One region of the Trinickia violacea genome, then DNA from elsewhere that is predicted to be linked to it. Evidence: riboswitches for the same ligand, from Rfam matches in the RefSeq annotation. Region 1 holds a riboswitch; the other holds the start of a gene.
What was found. A riboswitch is a leader RNA that binds a small molecule or an ion and turns the genes downstream of it on or off. The one in region 1 is predicted to bind thiamine pyrophosphate.

Region 1 (10,623 bases):
TTTTCATGATAAGCGAAAAAGTGTTATGACTTTTTTGTTGATCCAGTCACATTCGAAAGCTTTCTATTACATTAACGCGCGCTATTTCCGGTACAGCACAGTATAAGAAGTGCGCAACGCGGAAACGTTTAAAGATTGTCAGATCCGGCGTGCAGACGGCACACATCTTTAAATGTCCATGAGCGCCGGCTGACAAACAAGAGGAAAGCCGCGTGCGCCTCCCGGCGCGCGCGACGATCTCCTCAGTGCCGAGTCAAGCGCGGCGGGACGGGTCCCCCGCCTGGGTCAACGCCGGCTGGCGTCGAAAGCACGCGAAATACAGCACGCTCAGCAGGATCAGGAACGGCACGCCGAAAATCAGCGTCATGTGAAACTCGGCCGTGAAATACGTCGTCACCATGGTGGCAAGCATCAGCCCCGCACCAAGCAGCGTCAGCAGCGGGAATCCCGGCATCCGGAAACTGGGCGCACGACGGCCGCTACGGGTCCAGGCTCGGCGAAAAAAGTAGTGCGTGACGAAAATCATCATCCAGGTGAACATCGCGCCGAACATCGAGATCGCCATCATGATGGTAAAGGACGCGTCCGGGTAGACGACGCTCACGATCGTCGCCACCGCGATACCCGCCGTCGACAGCAATAGCGCACTGAGAGGCACGCCCCTGCTGTTGACTTCACCTAGGCCGCGCGGCGCATGGCCTGCACGCGCAAGACTGAACATCATGCGGGTCGTGATGTAGAGCTGGCTGTTCATCGCCGACAACGCCGCGACCAGCACGACCAAATTGATCACGCCTGCCGCACCCGGCATATGAACCGCGGCCATGACCTTGACGAACGGGCTTTCGTCGCGACCGGCCACGGTCCACGGCACGATCGCCAGCATCAACGCAAGCGTGACCAGATAAAACAGCACCAGGCGAACCATCGTCGAGCGAAATGCGCGCGTCACAGCCCGCTCCGGATCTTGCGCCTCGCCTGCGGCTACCGCGATCATTTCGATGCTCAGGTAACTGAAGATCGAGACGATGACCGCGACCCACATCCCCCAGACGCCCTTGGGGAAAAATCCGCCATGGTCGACGTAGTGATGGAAGCCCGCCACCGACGCACCGACGCCGTCGTTCGTGCCCGCCACCAGGGACGGATTCACGAACACGACGTAGCCGCCGATCACGATAAAAGCAACGATGGCCGTGATCTTGACGACCGAGAACCAGTACTCGACCGAACCGAACACATTGACGCTCAGCGCGTTGACCAGCACGAGCACGCTCGAGAATCCGACGATCCACATCCAGCCCGGTACAGCGGGAAACCAGTACTTCATGTAAAGCGCGACGGCCGTCACCTCGGCGCCGACCGCAAGCACGATGCACGCCCAATACGCGTAGCGCACGAGAAAGCCCGCCCACGGGCTCAAGTAGTGCTCGGCATAAGCCCCGAACGAGCCCGACGTGGGATGAGCGACCGTCATTTCCGCGAGACAACCCATCAGCAGTAGAGAGATCAGCGCGCCAATCCCATAGCTGATCAATACACTGGGCCCGGCAAAGCTGATCGCGAAACCACTGCCGAGAAACAAGCCGGTTCCGATTGCGCCACCGATTGCAATCATCGTCATCTGCCGGGCGCTCAGAGTGCGCCGAAGCCCCTCTTCACGTGCGGCAATCTTCTGGAATTGCCCTTCCGAACTCATTGAAACTCTCCTCCAACTCTTGATATTGGACGCGGGCATCGGGTGTTGCCGCCGACGCCTCGCGCTTGCTGCACAAAGCCCGCCGTTGCCGGTCAAAAAATGTGACGCATACCCATCGCCACGCCCGCCTGGTGGCTGCTACCCGGCAGTTCGGTAACGGCGCCGCCCGAGACCTTGTTGTAATCGACCGTGCCGTACACTTGAGTGCCCTTGGACAGGGCGTATTCGGCTTCGAGCACACCGGTGTAGCGTTTACCGCTGTTACCGCCGATACCGTTCACGTTCTTGATGGTGTCGTAGTAGAACGCGCCCGTAACGGTAATCGCCGGATCGACCCTATAGACGATGCCGGTATAGCCGATGGTGTCCTTGCGCGGATGGTCGACGAACGACCCATAGGTGACCGTGCGGCTCGGATCGTTCAGGAAGTCCCGATCGATCTCTCCCGTCGCGTCCTTGCCGCCGACGTAGCCGAGAAAGATCGACGCAGGTCCGACGACGTAGCGGCCGGCCACACCCCACATCTGTTGGGCATGGCTCTGCATGTCACGGGTTTGCTGGTACACGCCGCCCAATGTCAGCGCTCCTTGCGTGTACTCGGAGCGAACGCCCCAATACGAGTTTTCGGTCAGGCTGCCCGGCTGCCCCCCGAAACCATAGCTCGCCCCGACGCTCAATCCGGAGATCGTGTTGCTGTAGCTGACGACGTTGCTCGCATACCCCTGCGTCAGGAAATACGGCCACATGTTGGCCGTGTAGTTTCCGACGGTCAGCGGATCGAGATCGCCGAACAGATTGAAACCCTCCGTGGTCTGCCGGCCCATTTCGACGGTGCCGAAGCCGCCGGACAGTCCAACGTAGGCATAGCGGCCGAACAGCCGGTTGCTATCCATCTCCCCGTTCTGCGGCTCGAAACCGTTTTCCAGACGGAAGATCGCTTTCAAGCCATTGCCCAGATCCTCCGACCCCTTCAATCCCCACCGGCTATTGGTGATAGCCCCGTTTGCCATCTGCCACATGCTGCCGTTCGCCGCATCGGCATTCGTCGTGTACCGGATGCTCTGGTCGACGATGCCATACAACGTGACGGCGTTCTGAGCAAACGCGCTAACCGAGACGGCGCCGCCAATTACCACCCCAAATTTCAGCATTCCAAAATGATTCACCCACTTCTCCCCACTCACTCTCTCTTTGTTAATCGGCAAAAATTCAGGAATGCGAAAGCTTGATAGAAAAACCTCCGCAACATTCACCATAAGCGGCAAACCAGCACCGGTTGGCTTCCCCGTTAAATCTCTGACAGCATGCTAGCGCCGAAAAAATGAAATGTGCTTCAGTAAGCGTGCTTCGAATCGCTATCGAGTGCTAGAATCTTCGAATTGCTATCGAACTTTTGAATGATTCTTCGATATGATCCTCGATCGCACCGATATACGCATCCTCCGTCAGCTCGAAAGCGACGGGCGCATCAGTAATCAGGATCTCGCGAACGCGGTCGCGCTATCGCCGTCCGCCTGTCTGCGGCGAGTGAAACTGCTCGAGGAGCACGGAATTATCGAGGGCTACCGGTGCGTGATCGCGCCAAAGAGTATTGGCGTCGAGTTTGAGGCACTGGTGCACGTGTCGATGCGACCAGACGTCGACGGCTGGCACGACACGTTCGTCAAGGCGATTCGGGAATGGCCGGAAGTGATCGCCGCTCAAGTCGTCACAGGCGCATCGAACTACGTGCTGACGGTGCGGGCCCGCAGTCTCGATCACTTCTCCGATTTCGTCATGAACCGCCTGCATCGTGCAACGGGGGTCATGTCGATCAATTCCAACATTGTTCTAGCGACACTGAAGCGCGATGGCTCGGTGCTGGACCTAGCGAACCAGCCTTCGTAAATCGCCAAAACGGTTTCCAAACGCCCGCACGAGACGTTCCGACTTGCACGGCACTTTGCGGAATCCCCGCCGCTAATCGAGTTTTCGATCGGATTTCATCGGCGCTTGGCGCTTGAGCTGCCTGCGCTTTTCAGGACCCGCCGAACCAGTTGTACCCCTGGTCGGGCCAATAGCCGCCGGGGTAAGTATTAGTCACGAAGATCTCCATGATGTGTTTCGGGTTCTTGTAGCCGAGCTTGGTCGGCATGCGCAGCTTCATCGGAAAGCCGTACTGCGGCGGCAGCGTCTGCCCGTCGTATTGGAAGGTGAGGAGGGTTTGCGGATGCAGGGCGGTCGGCATGTCGATGCTCTCGTAATAGTCGTCCGCGCATTTGAAGCCGACGTATTTCGCGCTCGTATCCGCGCCCACGCGCCGCAGAAAATCCGCAAACGGCGTGCCGCCCCAATGCCCGATCGCGCTCCACCCTTCCACGCAAATGTGGCGCGTGATCTGCTCCGCGTGCGGCAGCGCGTACAGCTCGGCGAGCGTCCACGTGCGCTTGCCGGTGACGAGACCGCCCACCTGCAGCTTGAAGTCGCTGCCGTCGACGTCGGGCACGTCGTCGATGCCGTAGTACGCGTTGAACGGAAACGGCCGCGTCAACTGCGCTTCGGTGTAGGTCGGCGCGAGTTGCTTCGGATCGAAGAGCCACGCCTGCACGCGGTCGTTCATCCTCGACACCTTCAACAGAAACGCGTTGACGGACTTGTCGTCGGTCAGCGAGCAGCCTGTCAGCATCAGAAGACCGCCGAGCGTCAGCACCCGCTTGCCGAACGCGCGGCGCGACGGCAAGGCGAGTTCGCGCCGCGCGTCGGTCAGGATCGCGTGGCGGTCGAGCTTGCTGACGCCTGCCACATCCTTTGCGAAATTGGGATCGGTTGGATTCACCATGATCGACCTCCGCCTATCGTCCTAATGTGTTATCGGCCGCGCAGCATCGCGATCAGCGAGCGCGGCACGAGCGCGACCATCACGAGATGCACGACGAGAAACGCGAACAACACCCACATCGCAAAGAAGTGCACGACGCGCGCCGAATCGTAGCCGCCCATCAGTTCGCGCAACAGCGGAAACTGCACCGACTTCCAGATCGCGAGGCCGGACAGCACGAGCACGATCAAGTCGATGATCACGACCAGGTAAGCGAGCTTCTGCACCGCGTTGTAGTGGCGCAGATCCGCGTGCGACAGCTTGCCGGTCAGCGCGCTCGCGAGATCGCGGATCACCGCGCGCGGCGAAAGCGGAAAGAACGTGCGAAAGAAACGGCCGCTCGCGACGTTCAGCACGAGATAAACGATCCCGTTGAAGAGGAGCAGCCACATCGCCGCGAAGTGCCACTGCAGCGCGCCGCCGAGCCAGCCGCCGAGCGCGAACTTGGGCGGGAACATGAAGCTCGAGAAGATCGGCGACGCGTCGTAGATCTGCCAGCCCGAAAGCATCATCGTGATCGCGGCGAGCGCGTTGAGCCAGTGCGTGATGCGGACCCAGGCCGGATGAACGGGCGCGTCGCGCCGTTGGTGCAGCGTCTCGGCGGGTCTCGCGCGAGCATGCGATGTGGACATCGTGGCCTCCCATGTCGGCCGAAGTTAACGGCAAGCCGGCAGATCGGCGGCTTGCAACACGTCGCCGGTCGCCGCGTCCTCGATGAACGCGGCGACGCCGAAGCGGCCGGGCGACGCCGTATCGCTGGCGTCCGCGGCAACCACGACGTTGCGCCGAATCCGCGCGACGCCGCCGACGAGCGGCACCGGCCCGAGCCATGCGCGCACGACGCGGTCGTGATGCAGCGTCGCGCCATGGTTCTCGCCCGCGTCGACCTGCGAGCTGAGCTGATTCTCATAGACCGCGACGTAGGCGTTCAGCGTGCGCGGCGCAGTCGAGCGCGCGGTGAATTGCGCGTCGACGCCGAGCCCTTGCGGATTCACCGCGGCCGCGGCCCCTGAACCCGCGCCGCTCGCCCCGCCCGCCTGACTCGCCGCGCCAGGCGTAACCGGCGCAAGGCGAATCGCCACATCGGCTTGCGCGGGCTGAGCCGCCAGTTCGCGAAGACGCCCGTCGAAGTCCGACGCGCCCCAGTCGCGCAATTCGCGGCCAGCGACAAACACTTCAGGCGTATAGATCAGATGGCCGCCCGCAAAAGCGGCGAGATTCTCCTGCCGCTCGGTGAAGCGATGCTGCGAGAAGCGATCGGTCCAGCCGAGGCGGTTCCAGTAGTCGACGTGCAACTCCAACGGCACGATGTCCGCGCCCGGGCTGCCGCCATGCAATTGACTGAGCCAGCGATCGGCCGGCGGGCAACTGCTGCATCCTTCGCTGCTGTAAAGCTCGACGAGCGCGACGCGATGCGCGGGACTGTGCGCGCTGCACGCGACGCCTGCCAGAGCGAGTCCGTTTGCGCCGAGCGAAAGCGGCAGCGCGATCGCCCATGCCGCCCACCGCCATATCGTTGTCGTGCGTGTCCTAGTGTGCATGATGCTGCTCCTCGACCTACGAAATGTACGTTAGTCGAGCGCACGCAAAAGAGATGACAGCGCCGGCGATATTTTTAAAAAGGGGACGACCGCGCGGACGGCGCCCCCCGGACAGCCGCACCTCGGAGGCCCGCCCCGAGGTGCGGCACCCGTCGGATGGCCGCCCCGCGGAGCGCCGCCCGACGGATGGCCGCCCTCGGATCGCCGCCCGGTCAGTTATAGCTCATGACCATCGTGACCGGCTTGGCGGCGGTCTGCGGACCACCGTGCGGCACCGTCAACGACAGCACCCCACCCTCGGGGCTCAGGTGATAGCTCCCGCCCGGCTGCCACGGAAAGGCTCGCCCTTTCGGGTCGACGAAGCGCGTCACAACATCGTCCTTGACGTTGGGTCCGATCGTCGAGCGCGCGGCGTCGTTCGCGACGAACGACACGTCCGCGCCCGGCACCCCGCCATTCGGCGCCGCGAACGTCAGCTGCACGCCGTTGCTCGTGCGGATCGCCTCCAGCGCGCCCCCCTTCGCGGCCGGCCCGATCGGCGCACTGCTGATGTCGAAACCCGGCTCGACGATGCTGCCGATAAACGTGATAGTGCCGCCGGATCCGCTCGTCGGGCCGGCCGCCGCCAGCATCGGCATTGTCACGGCAGCCGCCGCACACAAAGCCGTGGCGATCAGGGTCGTGGGGTGAAAGGTACGCACGCGCATCATGGACTCCCGGTTGAATGCCGCTTGGCGGCTGAATGGTTGTTCACAACTGTTTATCGGTACCGCATCAAAACTCTGAAGACATCCAACCGTCGCGCTTCCACACTTACAAGATTGCCGGTTGCCAACCTGCGGCGACCCGGTGTATCTTGTGCGCTGCTAACGCGGGGGTCCTGTGTTGCGCTAGAGCTGATAGTTCATAGCAATGGCGTTGCGCGGGTGAGAAATACCCTTTGAACCTGATCTGGATAATGCCAGCGCAGGGATGCGTAAGGGCTTCACCGCAGTTCACCGCGCCAAACCTGCCCTACCTTCCTCTCGTCTCCTGCTTAGCAACCCACATCAGGAGATATGCATGAACGCCAACCCCAAATTCATTTCCGCCGACGCGCACGTGGATGCTGCCGCCGTCGAGCCGTTGCCGAACTCCCGAAAGGTCTATGTGACCGGATCGCGCCCCGACATTCAGGTGCCGATGCGCGAAATCTCTCAGGCCGATACGCCGACTGCCTTCGGCGGGGAAAAGAATCCCCCCATCTACGTGTACGACACTTCTGGCCCGTATTCTGATCCCAAAAATAAGATTGATGTACGCCGGGGTCTTCCCGCATTGCGCGAGAACTGGATTGACGAGCGCAGCGACACGGAAACGCTGCCGGGCCTGACGAGCGAGTACGGACGCGAGCGCGCGGCCGATCCGGCCACCGCGCAACTGCGTTTTCCGGGCCTGCACCGCACGCCGCGCCGCGCCAAAGCGGGCGCCAACGTGTCGCAAATGCATTACGCGCGCCGCGGCATCATCACGCCGGAAATGGAGTTCATCGCGATCCGCGAGAACCAGCGCCGCGCCGAGTACCTCGAGAGCCTCAAGGCGAGCGGCCCGAACGGCGCGAAGCTCGCCGCGATGATGGGCCGCCAGCACCCGGGCCAGGCGTTCGGCGCCGCGGCCTTCGGCCCGAACGCGCTCACCGAGATCACCCCTGAGTTCGTGCGCGAGGAAGTGGCGCGCGGCCGCGCGATCATCCCCGCGAACATCAATCACCCGGAAAGCGAACCGATGATCATCGGCCGCAACTTCCTCGTGAAGATCAACGCGAACATCGGCAATTCAGCGGTGACCTCCTCCATCGGCGAGGAAGTCGACAAGATGACGTGGGCGATCCGCTGGGGCGGCGACACGGTGATGGACCTGTCGACGGGCAAGCACATCCACGAAACGCGCGAATGGATCATCCGCAACAGCCCGGTGCCGATCGGCACGGTGCCGATCTATCAAGCATTGGAAAAGGTCAACGGCAAGGCCGAAGACCTGACCTGGGAAATCTTCCGCGACACGCTGATCGAACAGGCCGAGCAAGGCGTCGACTACTTCACGATCCACGCGGGCGTGCTGTTGCGCTATGTGCCGCTGACGGCGAACCGCATGACCGGCATCGTCTCGCGCGGCGGCTCGATCATGGCGAAGTGGTGCCTCGCGCATCACAAAGAAAGCTTCCTCTACGAGCACTTCGAAGACATCTGCGAAATCATGAAGGCCTACGACGTGAGCTTCTCGCTCGGCGACGGCCTGCGTCCCGGCTCGATCTACGACGCCAACGACGAAGCCCAGCTCGGCGAATTGAAGACGCTCGGCGAGCTCACGCAGATCGCATGGAAGCACGACGTGCAGGTGATGATCGAAGGCCCGGGCCACGTGCCGATGCAGCTCATCAAAGAGAACATGGATCGGCAGCTCGACTGGTGCGACGAGGCGCCGTTCTACACGCTCGGGCCGCTCACCACCGATATCGCCCCGGGCTACGACCACATCACGTCGGGCATCGGCGCGGCGATGATCGGCTGGTTCGGCACCGCGATGCTTTGCTACGTGACGCCGAAGGAGCACCTCGGCCTGCCGAACAAGGACGACGTGAAGGAAGGCATCATCACGTACAAGCTCGCGGCCCACGCGGCGGACTTGGCGAAAGGCCATCCTGGCGCGCAAGTGCGCGACAACGCGCTGTCGAAAGCGCGCTTCGAGTTCCGCTGGGAAGACCAGTTCAACCTCGGCCTCGATCCGGACAAGGCGCGCGAATTCCACGACGAAACGCTGCCGAAGGATTCGGCGAAGGTCGCGCACTTCTGCTCGATGTGCGGCCCGCACTTCTGCTCGATGAAGATCACTCAGGACGTGCGCGAGTTCGCGGCTGCCCAGGGCATCACGGAGGACGTGGCGCTCAAGAAAGGCATGGAAGTGAAAGCCGTCGAGTTCGTCAAGAGCGGCTCGGAGATCTATCAGAAGCAGTGAACGCTGCCGCTTGAACCGAGCTGAGACAACAAGCCCGCCTCGTGCGGGCTTTTTGCTGCTTATGCACGCACGCTTGAAACGATCCGTAACCGGCACGCCGTGCCGCCGCTGCGGCATTGGCGTACAGTGCTCGCACGACGTCCGCCTCGCGCCAGGTCAGCGGGACGTTTCGATTCAAGGAAGCGCGTGTCATGAGTGTCAAATTAGCCGCGACGGCACTTGCCGGCGCCGTGTCGCTGGCCGGATGCTACTACGGACCCTACGGATACGATCCATACGGCGGCTACTACTATCCGACCGTGCCCGCTGCCGCAACGCAGCAAGCGGTGCCGGTCGCGCCCCCGCCGAGCGCCGCAGCCCATCCTCCGCCGCCGAACCAGCCGCCTCCTCCGCCGGCCTCCGCCTATGCGGAGGCACCGCCCGCGCAGTACGCCGTCGCGGATGTTCCAAGCAGCTACTACTACGCAGCCCCCGCGTACTATCCGGCGTACCCCGCGTACTATCCGGCGTACCCGGCCTACCCCGCCTACTACGGCTACCCGTATTGGGGAGGACCGTCCATCTCGATCGGCGTCGGCGGCTGGTGGGGCGGCCACGGCTGTTGCTGGGGCGGCTGGCACGGCGGCGGCTACTGGCATGGCGGCGGCGGCGGCTGGCATGGCGGCGGCGGGTGGCACGGCCACTGAGCTTCGCAGCGTCCGTCCAGCCGGCTGACCGGGCCCGCTCCAGCACCCGTCGATCCCTCCCCCGCGCATTCATTAAGGCCGTACTTACCCGTCTTGACTGAGCCGCTTCGCCTTCTATGCTTGGAAGCGCGGTAAAAGACCAAGAGACCAACAGGCCAAAAACCTGTTCAGCGGCACACAACCGGCATCGAACAACAACGAAGGAGCCGAGATGTTCCATCAATTGCTCACCCCGATCGGCAATGCCCTATTGCCATCGTTCATCGTAGCGATCCTCCCCATCGTCGTCGTACTGGTCCTGCTCGGCTGGGCCCGGCGGCCCGCATGGCAGGCATCGCTCGCGGGCCTCGTCGTGGGGTTCGTCATCGCGATCGCCGGCTGGCAGTTTCCGGTCGGCCTCGCGATCAACTCGGTCGTCGCGGGCGCGGTGTTCGCGGTCTGGCCGGTGATGTGGATCGTCTTCAACGCGATCGTGCTCTACAACATCGCGCAGCGCTCCGGCCGCTTCGCGGCGTTCCGCATGTGGATGATCGACAACCTGCCGAACGACCGGCGCATCGTGCTCGTCGTCATCGGTTTTTCGTTCGGCGCGCTGCTCGAAGGCATTTCCGGATTCGGCACGCCGATTGCGATCACGAGTTCGCTCTTGATCCTGCTCGGCTTCCCAACGCTCGAGGCGCTGACCTTCACGCTGATCTTCAACACCGCGCCGGTCGCGTTCGGCGCGCTCGGCGTGCCGATCACCGTGCTCGGCGCGGTCACCCACCTGCCCGTCGACTCGCTCGGCAAGATGGTCGGCCGGCAACTGCCGTTCTTCGCGCTGCTGCTGCCGTTCTACGTGATTGC
Region 2 (10,623 bases), 2.3 Mb from region 1:
GAAAAGAACGTAGCAAACAGGGAAATCAGGAAGAATTTTTTCATCGTCTACCTTGGATGAATAAGAGCGCTAGCCTTGGAGCCCTCAGCATTACGCGAGTTCGGCCGGTTGCCTAGCGCGAAACGGCAAATATTGTCTCGAACTGTTACCGCGACATTATCCGCGTCTCGCGCCGGGGTTGCTTACGGTTACGGCAAGTGCAGGTGCAGCGACGGCACGCCCTGCGACGGCGGCACGAACTGTTGCGCCGGCACTTGCGGAGCGCCCCCGTTCGGGCCGCCGAGCGTTGCCGGCGGGGTCGCCTCGACACCCGAAGCGGCCGATGCGGCCTCCGCCGGCGCCGCGGCTGCCGCCCCGGCGCTCGACGCGGCCTGTGCGGCGGCGGCCCCCGAAGCCGGGGCTTCCGCCGCGGCGCCTTCCGCGCCGTAATTCGGCAGCGACTGGTCGTAGTTCGGCAAGGCCGCATTGGCGTTGCCGTCCGAGATCAGGTACTGGCGGCGCTGCAAATACGCATTGCGGATGAACGAGTATTTGTCCAGCGCGGCGCCGCTCAGCACGTCGCCGGTCTGCAGCAGGTTGGCGCGGGTGTTGATCAGGTTCACGCCCCACAGCGACCAGCTGACCGACGACGGCTCGACGTACGTCAACGGATTGCCGAAGTAGTCCCCGACCAGCCCGACCGCGTCGCGCGCAGTGCTCGGGCCGAACAGCGGCAGCACGAGGTACGGCCCCGGCGGCACGCCATAGTGACCGAGCGTGACGCCCATGTCCGACGTGTGCTTCGGCAGCTTCGCGAGCGTCGCGACGTCGAACAGGCCGCCCACGCCGAACACGGTGTTGATGACGACGCGCATGATGTCGCCGACGCCGTCGGCGATCTTCAATTGCACCAGATTGTTAGCCGCGATGTAGACGTCACCGATATTCGAGAAGAAGTTCGTGACGCTCGTGCGCACCGGTTGCGGCACGGCCCAGGCGTAGCCCTGCGCGGCCGGCTTGAGCGCATAGGTGTCGACGGTATCGTTGAACTTGAACACCGTCCGGTTGAAGCCCTCGAATGGATCACCCTTAGTCGGCGTCTGCACGGTCGCGCAGCCGGCCAGGGCCGCCACCGCGAGCGTAAGCGCCGCATTTCTGATGCATGTGGTTTGCATTTCTTGTTCTCCTAAACTGGCTCTCTCAGCCCCCGGCGCCCGATGCCGGGGCCGGTGCTGCAGCGGGCGCGGACGACGCCGGCGCTTTCGACGCGCCCGAATCCGCTGCCTTGCTGTACAAAAACTGTCCGATGAGGTTTTCGAGCACGATCGCCGATTGCGTCATCGAAATCGTGTCGCCGGCCTTCAGCATGTCGGAGTCGCCGCCCGGATCGAGGCCGATGTATTGCTCGCCGAGCAGGCCCGCCGTGAGAATCTTCGCGGACGTGTCCTTCGGGAATTCGTATTGCTTGTCGAGGTCGATCGTGACGAGCGCTTGGTACGTGTTCGTATCGAAGCTGATCGAAGCGACCCGGCCGACCACCACGCCCGCGCTCTTCACCGGCGCACGCACCTTGAGTCCGCCGATGTTGTCGAACTTGAGCTTGACCGGATAAGTGGGCTGGAACGACAGCGAGCTCATGTTGCCGGCCTTCAGCGCGAGAAACAGCAGCGCGATAAAGCCCAGCACCACGAACAAGCCGACCCAGAAGTCGAGAGCATACTTTTTCATCGTCATCCCATTAGAAACCATGGCTGCGGGATCGAGCAGGTGCGGCGCTGCTGCACGCCGTTCGCCTCTGCTCGAGCACCGGCTTAGCTGAACATCAGCGCTGTCAGCAAGAAATCGAGACCGAGCACGGCCAGCGACGCGAAGACGACCGTCTTGGTCGTCGCGCGCGAGACGCCTTCCGGCGTCGGCTTGGCTTCGTAGCCCTGGAAGAGCGCAACAAACGTCACCGCGAAACCGAATACGACACTCTTGATGACGCCGTTGCCAACGTCGCGCCACACGTCCACCCCGCCCTGCATCTGCGACCAGAACGAGCCGGAATCGACGCCGATCATGATCACGCCGACCACGTAGCCGCCGAAGATGCCGACTGCGCTGAAAATCGCGGCGAGGATCGGCATCGAGATGATGCCCGCCCACATGCGCGGCGCGATCACGGTCTTGAGCGGATCGACGGCCATCATTTCGAGCGCCGTCAGCTGCTCGCCCGCCTTCATCAAGCCGATTTCGGCGGTGAGCGAGGTGCCCGCCCGGCCCGCGAACAGGAGCGCCGTGACAACCGGCCCGAGCTCGCGCACGAGCGACAGCGCGACCAGCAGGCCAAGCGCCTGCTCGGACCCGTAGCGGTTCAGCGTGTAGTACCCCTGCAAGCCGAGCACGAAGCCGACGAACAGTCCCGAGACCGCAATGATCACGAGCGAATAGTTACCGACGAAGTGGATCTGCTTTGTGACAAGACGCGGCCGGCGCAGAAGCGGGAAGAATTCGAGCACGAGCCGCAGGAACATGCGCGCCGCGTAGCCGGCCTTCTCCACGCCGCCGATCACCGAGCGTCCGATTGCGCTGATCATGCCTGCCCTCCGCCGACGCCGAAATCCGCCGCCAGCGACGTTTGAGTGGGGTAATGGAACTTGAACGGGCCGTCGGGGGCGGCGTCGATGAACTGGCGCACCGTCGGGTCGGTCGATTCGCGCAGCTGCGCGGGCGTGCCCTCCGCGAGCACGGCGCCGTTCGCGAGGAAGTAGACGTAATCGGCGATCGCGAACGATTCCGGCACGTCGTGCGTGACGAGGATCGACGTCGCGCCGAGCGCCTGGTTCAGCGTGCGGATCAGGTTCGCGGTGATGCCGAGCGAAATGGGGTCGAGGCCGGCAAACGGCTCGTCGTACATCATCAGCTCGGGGTCGAGCGCGATCGCGCGAGCGAGCGCCACGCGCCGCGCCATGCCGCCCGAAATCTCCGACGGCGCGAGATCGCGCGCGCCGCGCAGGCCGACGGCGTTGAGCTTCATCAACACCAGGTCGCGGATCAGCTCTTCGGGGAGATCGGTGTGCTCGCGCAGCGCGAAGGCGACATTCTCGAACACCGACATATCGGTGAAAAGCGCGCCGAACTGGAACAGCATGCCCATCTTGCGGCGCAGCGCGTAGAGGCCCTCGCGGGTCTGCTTGCCGACGTTCTGGCCCTGGAACAGCACGTCGCCGCGGCGCGCACGCACGAGGCCGCCGATCAGCCGCAGCACCGTGGTCTTGCCGCAGCCGGAGCCGCCCATGACCGCCACGACCTGACCGCGCGGGAAGCGCATGTTCAGGTTCGACAGGACGAGCCGGCCGTCGTTGTAGCCGAAATCGACGTTGCGAAGCTCGAGAAGGGTCTCGGAAGGAGAAGGCACGTAGCTGACAGTCCTTTTACGCGGAAGGCGAATTATAGGGCCTTCACGCAAATGTTGTCGCCGTGCGCCCCCTACCTTTTAACTGCGATCATGACAATCGATTATTACGCGAATTTTTGCTGCAACGCAACGACCGCCGCGGCGGGGTCCGCAGCCTCGGTCACGGCGCGCACGACCGCCGCGCTGGCGACGCCCGTCGCGAGCACGTCGGCCAGCACGGCGCCGTCGATGCCGCCGATCGCCACGAGCGGCACGACGCCCTCGAGCAAGCGCACGTAGCGGGCGAGCCTCGCCAAGCCCTGCGGGGCGGTCGGCATCACTTTCGTGGTGGTCGGGAAGACCGCGCCGAGCGCGATGTAGCTCGGCTTGAAGTGAAGCGCGGTCAGCATCTCGTAATAACCGTGCGTCGACAGGCCGAGGCGCAGGCCGGCTGCCGCGATCGCCTGGAGATCGGCCGTATGGACGTCCTCCTGGCCGAGATGCACGCCGTAAGCGCCCGCCGCGACCGCTTCGCGCCAGTGATCGTTGATGAAAACCTGGGCGTCGTGCTCGCGGCCCGCCGTCACGCAGCGTGAGATTTCGGCAGCCAGGACGTCGGGCTCGGCGCGCTTCAAACGCAATTGGGTGGTCTTCACGCCGTAGTCCAGCACGCGCTCGACCCAATCGGCACTCGGCAGCACCGGATAGAGGCCGAGCCGCTCGGGACAACGCGGGAACGCGGGCGTCGGCGCCGCCGGCAAGCCGGCGACGCGCGGAAAGCGGGACAGATCGACCGGCCAGGCGTCGTCGGCGCGCGTTTCGTCGCCGTCGCGCCACGCTAGTGCGAGCACGAGCGCGTCGTGCGCTTCAAAGCCGCAGTCGAGGAAGCCCGCGAGCGCGGCGAGCCAATCCTCGGCGAGCGGGCCCGCGCTTTCCAGCGCGTAACGGACCTCGCCGAGACGCAGCGTCACGTCGCCGGAAGCCGCCTCGATCACGCCCGCGCCGTTCGCGAGCCAGTGGTCGAGGCTGCCGGTGTGACCAGGAGCGCCTGCCTTCTGTTCGGTGAAAACGATGAGATCGCCGGCGCGCGGTTCATCCGGGGCGATCAGGCAAATGCGCCACGGCGCGTTCGCGGCCGGCCAATCGCCGAGCCGCGCGCGGATGCGCTCCGCGGCTTCGGTCAATTCGTCAGCGGGCGGCCAGAAGATTTCGCGATCGGGAAACGATAAGGTCCTCATGCCGAGCCCCCCGCGTGATGCCAGAACGGCATGCCGACCACCGGCGTGCTCGCCTGCGCGCTGTCGCGCTCGGCCATCGGACCGGCCAGATAAGCGCTGCGCCCTGCCTCGGCGGCCTGCGCGAACGCACGCGCCATCACGGGCGGATGCGTCGCCTGCGACACGGCCGTGTTCAGCAGCACGCCATCGAAACCCCACTCCATCACCTGGCACGCATGCGAGGGCACGCCAAGCCCGGCGTCGACGATCAGCGGCACGTCCGGCAGACGCTCGCGCAGCACGCGCAGCCCATACGGATTGACGACGCCCTTGCCCGTTCCGATCGGCGCGCCCCACGGCATCAGCGCCTCGCAGCCCGCGTCGAGCAGACGCCGGCCGATCACGAGATCCTCCGTGCAATACGGCAGCACCTTGAAGCCGTCCTTGACGAGCTTCGCCGCCGCTTCGACCAAGCCGATCGGATCGGGCTGCAGCGTGTAGTCGTCGCCGATCAGCTCGAGCTTGATCCAATCGGTTTCGAAGACTTCGCGCGCCATCTGCGCCGTCGTCACCGCTTCGGCGACGCTCTGGCAGCCAGCCGTGTTCGGCAGGAGCGGCACGCCGTGGCGCTTGAGCAAATCAAAGAAGCCGGCTTCGGCAGTATCGGCGTTCATCTGGCGGCGCAGCGCCACCGTGACCATGCCGGGCTTCGCGGCCGCGATCGAATCGGACAGCGACTGCAGCGACGGATAGCGCGACGTGCCGAGCAGCACGCGGCTCGCGAAAGTTTCGCCGTACAGCGTCAGCGAATCGGCGGCGAGGTTGGAAGTCATCGGAGAATCCTTGGGCTCAGGCGGCGGACTGCGGTCGATCGAGGCGTCGATTGCGCAGCCGCTCGAACCAATGAGGCAACAGTAAGAGCGAATGGTCGAATGGTCGTTGTTATCCGGCCGCGTCAGCCGCCGGCAACGGGTTGGACGACGTCGAGCTTGTCGCCCGCCTGCAACGCGCGCGCCGCATGCTGCGCGCGCGCGACGAAGTCGCCGTTGAGCGCGACCGCGAACGGCGGGCGCGCGCCGAACGCGGCGAGCGCGTCGGCGATGCTCGCGCCTTCCGGCAGCGACAGCAGCTTTTGATTGATCTGGATATCCATGGCTTTCTGAATCTGAGTCGGGTTCAGGCTTCGGCGCGCGGCATCGTCCGCTCGGACGCGTTCGATCCCCCAAAGGGACCGGCAACGCTCCGCTGGTGCAGCATCGGCGCCCAGCGATCGTTGGCGCGCCATTCGGCGAACGCGTCGGCATCGGCGATGCGCGCTTCGAGCAGCGCACCCGCGAGCCGCGCCGCGCATGCACTGACTTCGGGCACGATCATGTAGCCGTGCCGGTAGAGGCCGTTCACCGATAGCGTCGTCGCGCCATCCCACGTGATCGCCGGACGATGGTCCGGCAGCGTCGGACGGCACTGCGAATTCAATTCGAGGATGCGAGCTTCGCCGAAGCCGGGGTGCACCGAAAACGCCGCGCTCAGCAACTCGAGCGCCGAGCGCACGCTGACGGGCGACATGTCTTCGCCTTCGATCTCGGTCGCGCCGATCACGTAGATGTCGTTCTGCTTCGGCGCGATGTAGAGCGGATAGCGCGGGTGCAGCAACCGCACCGGCCGCGAGAGCCCGATGCCGGGCGCGTGGATGCGCGCCACTTCGCCGCGAATGCCGCGCAATGCGGGCAGCACCGGCTTCGCGCCGAGTCCGCGGCAATCGATCGTGATGCGCGCGTCCGGCAACGCGCGCTCGTCGACGCTCGTATTCCAGTGCGTCGCCACGCCGCGCTCGGAAAGACCTGCGGCCAGCGCGGAAAGCACTTGGCGATTGTCGAGCTGCCCTTCGCGCGGCAGCAGCAATCCTTGGTGAAAGCGTCCGCCGAGCGCCGGCTCGGCCTCGTCGACCTGCGCGCCGGAAAGCGTCAAAAACCCGCCGTCGAACAGCGGCGCCGGCGCATTCGCGCGCACGCGCCGCTCGAACAGAGACGCCTCGGCGCGGTCGGAGTGATGCCAGACGACGAGCGTACCGTTGCGCTGGAAGTAGACCGGTTCAGGCAATTGAGCGAGCAGCTTGGGCCACGCGTCGAGCGACTCGGCGCCAAGCTCGGTGATCAGCAGCTCGGCGCTCGCCGCTTCGGCGAGCGGCGCGAGCATGGCCGCCGCGACCCAGGCAGCCGCGCCTGAGCCCGCCGCATCGCCACGCTCATAAAGCGCCACGCTATGACCTTCGCCCGCGAGCCGCCAAGCCAGCAAACGACCGCACAGCCCGCCGCCGAGCACGGCGAAATCCGGGCGGCTTGAAACGGCTTTCGAGGAAACAACTGAAGATTGAACGCTCATCGGATCGATCCTTTCTGTACGGCAAAACGCACGTACCCAAGGACGAAACCGGCGGGTAAGGCCGGCCGGACGTTAGGCCCACATAGGGTGGACGCAGCCCGGCGGGAATCGAAATCCAATGGAAGCCAAGGGGGCTTCCGGAAACTTCCCGCGCCGGTATTACCCGGATCGGGTGCAAAGGGTCTCTCTCAGCCTTACCGCGGTATTACCGTGCCGCCCGCATGCAAAGCACCCCTGTTTCGTCGACGGCCATTAGACCATAAAAGGCGAAACCGCCGCAAACGGGAATGTCCCGTACCCCGGGGCCAGGTCAACAAAATGAGATAACTTGCCCCAATTTCTTACCCTCCCCCAAAGCGGCCGGAACACCCTGTAACGATAGTCCGCGAACGTTATTAAGACAGGCGCGACTGTCTGGCACAATGCCGTGAGCACAGACGCGTGCATCGGACGCGTAACCGGCGCGCACTCGAGCCCGGCACGGTCAAGCCTTGCGTCTGTCCACCCAGCCGGACCCGCTCGCCAGGACCGTTAAGACTCTTTTAAGAGGCTCACGCAAAAATCAGGCGTTTCGTGCCGCCTTCGTGCGGCACGCGTCGCCATTGCCGTGAGCCGGCACTACATCGGGAAGCTCATGAACCCAACCCTTTCCAAGTCCTCGCCAAGCGGCGTGCCGCGAGATTCAGACAAGATCTCCGCGTGGAGCCTGATCAAGCCCTATTGGGTGTCCGAAGAATGGAAGATCGCGTGGGGATTGTTGATCACGATCATCGCGATCAACCTCACCAGCGTCTGGCTGAACGTGAAGTTCAACACCTGGAACGGCGAGTTCTACAACGCCTTGCAGGCCAAGAACGTCCACGAGTTCCCGCACCTGATGATCGTCTTCACGGTCATCGTGTTCGCGTTGATCATCCTGTTCGTGTACGGCCGGTACCTGCGCCAGATGCTCGGGTTCCGCTGGCGCCAGTGGCTCACGCAGCGCTTCCTCGAAGAATGGCTCGGCGATGCCGCGTTCTACCGGATCGAGCGTGACCGCCTTGCCGACAACCCCGACCAACGTATCAGCGACGACCTTCAGTCGTTTGCGACCAGCACGCTGGCGCTGTCGCTCGATTTGCTGTCGACGGTCGTGACACTCATCTCGTTCGTGACCATCCTCTGGGGACTCGCAGGCGCGCTGACCGTCACGCTCGGCGGCATGCCGATCGTCATTCCCGGCTACATGGTCTGGGTTGCCGCGCTCTATGCGCTGGGCGGTTCGTACGTCATCTACAAGCTCGGCCACCCGCTCGTCTCGATCACGTATCAGCAACAGAAGGTTGAGGCGGATTTCCGCTTCGGCCTGATTCGGGTGCGCGAAAACGCCGAGCAGATTGCCTTTTACGATGGCGAAGCGACCGAGCGAGCCGTCGCGGGCAATGTCTTCCAGCGCATTCGCGATAACTGGTGGCGCGTGATGAAGTACACCAAGCGCCTGAGCTTCGTGCTGAGCTTCTACGGCCAGATCGCCATCATCTTTCCGATCGTCGTGGCGGCGCCCCGCTATTTCGCCGGCGCGTTCACGTTCGGCGTGCTGATGCAGATCCAGAATGCCTTCGGCACCGTCAGCGATTCGTTCTCCTGGTTCATCAACAGTTACTCGACTTTGGTCGAGTGGCGCGCCACCGCGAACCGTCTGCGCGAATTCAAGCGCGTGATGGGCGCGACGCACCTGAAGGAATCGATCCTGCCCGCCACCGAGCACGGCGGCATCAACCTGCACTACGTCGATTCGAACGCGCTCACCACCGACGGCCTGAAGCTCGCGCTGCCCAACGGCACCGAGCTCACGACGATCGGCAGCGTCGCGATCAAGCCGGGCTCGCGCTGGCTCGTGCGCGGACCGTCGGGCGCGGGCAAGAGCACGCTGATGCGAGCCCTCGCGGGCCTCTGGCCGTTCGGCGACGGGGCGATCGACGCGCCCGTCGACGCGCGCATGATGTTCATCCCGCAGCAGAGCTATCTGCCGATCGGCACGTTGAAGGCGGCGCTCGCGTATCCGTCGCCAGCCGATACCTTCACCGATGACGAGTGCCGCGAGGCGCTACGCGTGTGCCGCCTCGACGATTACGTCGATCGCCTCGGCGAGTCGGCGCACTGGCAGCGCGTGCTCTCGCCAGGCGAGCAGCAGCGTCTCGCGGGCGCGCGCGTGCTGCTCCACAAGCCCGACTACCTGTTCCTCGACGAAGCGACGAGCGCGCTCGATGCCGAAAACGAAGCGCGCCTCTATCACCTCTTCAACGAGCGGCTGCCGAAGGCGGCGATCGTGAGCATCGCGCATCGCGAATCGCTCGCGGCATTCCATGATGAGACGCTCGAGATCGAGCGCTCAGCCGAGCGCGCCGTCGCATGAACGCGCCCGGAGGGCCTGCCGGCGAGCGCCCGCTCGGGGAGACCGCGGTCGAAGCCCGCGGCGCCTCCGCGTTCGATCGCGTCGTCCTGATTACCGGCGCGGGCTCCGGAATCGGCGCGGCCCTGGCCCGGCAGATCGCCGCGCCTCGTATCGGCTTGATGCTGCACTCGCGCGGCGCCGATGCCGAATCGCGCAAGCGGCTCGAAGCCGTCGCGGCGCGCTGCGTCGAGCTCGGCGCGACGTGCGCGACCGTGCACGGCGATCTCGCCGAGCGCGGCGCGCCGGAACATATCGTCCACAGCGCGCTTGCGAAGTTCGGCGCGCTCGATCAACTCGTGGCCAACGCCGGCCACGCTCAGCGCCAGACGCTCGCGTCGCTCGACTCCGATACGCTCGCCGAATCGTTCGCTTCGATGCCGGGTGCGTTCGCGGCGCTCGTGAGGCGCGCGGCCGCCGCGCTCGAAACGTCGAGCTGCGCGCGCGTGGTCGCGGTCAGCTCGTTTGTCGCGCATCGCTATCGCGCGGACGCGCCGTTCGCTGCGACCGCGGCGGCCAAGGCCGCGCTCGAATCGCTCGTCAAGACGGCCGCGGCCGAACTCGCGCCCCACGGCATCACGGTGAACTGCGTCGCGCCCGGCTATACGCGCAAGGATCGCGGGCCGGCGCCCGAGAACGCCGCCATCTGGACGCATGCGGAGCAGGCGACGCCGCTTAGCCGCGTCGCCGATCCGGCCGACGTCGCCGCGCTGATCGCATTCCTGCTTTCCGATGCGGCGCGTCATATCACCGGTCAGGTGATTCATGTCGACGGCGGATTGACGTTGGGCTGACCGTTTCCTTTCGCCCTCCCCGCCATGGTTGCGCGCGCAACCATCGCACGCCGCACATGCTCCCCCTTCGCTTTTTGATCACTGGCCCGTCCGTCTAAGCCCGCCGTAAAATACCCGCCAAACCAAGGCGGGTCTCCTCGACCTGCACTAAAAGGAGACCTACCCGATGCGGTCCATCCAATGGTTCACCGAATTGTCGACGCGCGAGCGCCGCACGCTCTACGCCGGGTTCGGCGGTTATGCGGTCGATGCCTTCGACTTCATGATCTACTCGTTCCTGATCCCCACGCTGATCGCGACCTGGGGCATGACGAAGAGCGAAGCGGGCATGATCGCGACGAGTTCGCTGATCTCATCGGCGGCAGGCGGCTGGCTCGCCGGCATCCTCGCCGATCGTTACGGCCGCGTGCGCGTGCTGCAATGGACGATCGCCACTTTCGC

Region 2: it holds a riboswitch for thiamine pyrophosphate, as region 1 does, so the genes downstream of both, FAZ95_RS19875 (FAD-dependent oxidoreductase) here and thiC (phosphomethylpyrimidine synthase ThiC) in region 1, are expected to answer to the same signal.

Annotation. Positions count from the first base shown of each region.
Region 1 is NZ_CP040077.1:1,818,427-1,829,049, reverse strand. Features, by position in the region: gene FAZ95_RS08255 (amino acid permease) at 254-1,699, opposite strand; gene FAZ95_RS08250 (porin) at 1,792-2,850, opposite strand; gene FAZ95_RS08245 (Lrp/AsnC family transcriptional regulator) at 3,110-3,586, shown strand; gene FAZ95_RS08240 (molybdopterin-dependent oxidoreductase) at 3,717-4,517, opposite strand; gene FAZ95_RS08235 (cytochrome b/b6 domain-containing protein) at 4,547-5,188, opposite strand; gene FAZ95_RS08230 (DUF1223 domain-containing protein) at 5,213-6,097, opposite strand; gene FAZ95_RS08225 (hypothetical protein) at 6,310-6,741, opposite strand; TPP riboswitch at 6,961-7,088, shown strand; gene thiC (phosphomethylpyrimidine synthase ThiC) at 7,160-9,091, shown strand; gene FAZ95_RS39245 (hypothetical protein) at 9,283-9,777, shown strand; gene FAZ95_RS08210 (L-lactate permease) at 9,989-10,623, shown strand, end outside.
Region 2 is NZ_CP040077.1:4,336,207-4,346,829, forward strand. Features, by position in the region: gene FAZ95_RS19835 (MlaC/ttg2D family ABC transporter substrate-binding protein) at 1-44, opposite strand, end outside; gene FAZ95_RS19840 (MlaA family lipoprotein) at 189-1,154, opposite strand; gene mlaD (outer membrane lipid asymmetry maintenance protein MlaD) at 1,180-1,713, opposite strand; gene mlaE (lipid asymmetry maintenance ABC transporter permease subunit MlaE) at 1,791-2,558, opposite strand; gene FAZ95_RS19855 (ABC transporter ATP-binding protein) at 2,555-3,379, opposite strand; gene thiE (thiamine phosphate synthase) at 3,484-4,596, opposite strand; gene FAZ95_RS19865 (thiazole synthase) at 4,593-5,408, opposite strand; gene thiS (sulfur carrier protein ThiS) at 5,531-5,728, opposite strand; gene FAZ95_RS19875 (FAD-dependent oxidoreductase) at 5,752-6,957, opposite strand; TPP riboswitch at 7,086-7,203, opposite strand; gene FAZ95_RS19880 (ABC transporter ATP-binding protein/permease) at 7,592-9,352, shown strand; gene FAZ95_RS19885 (SDR family NAD(P)-dependent oxidoreductase) at 9,349-10,182, shown strand; gene FAZ95_RS19890 (MFS transporter) at 10,349-10,623, shown strand, end outside.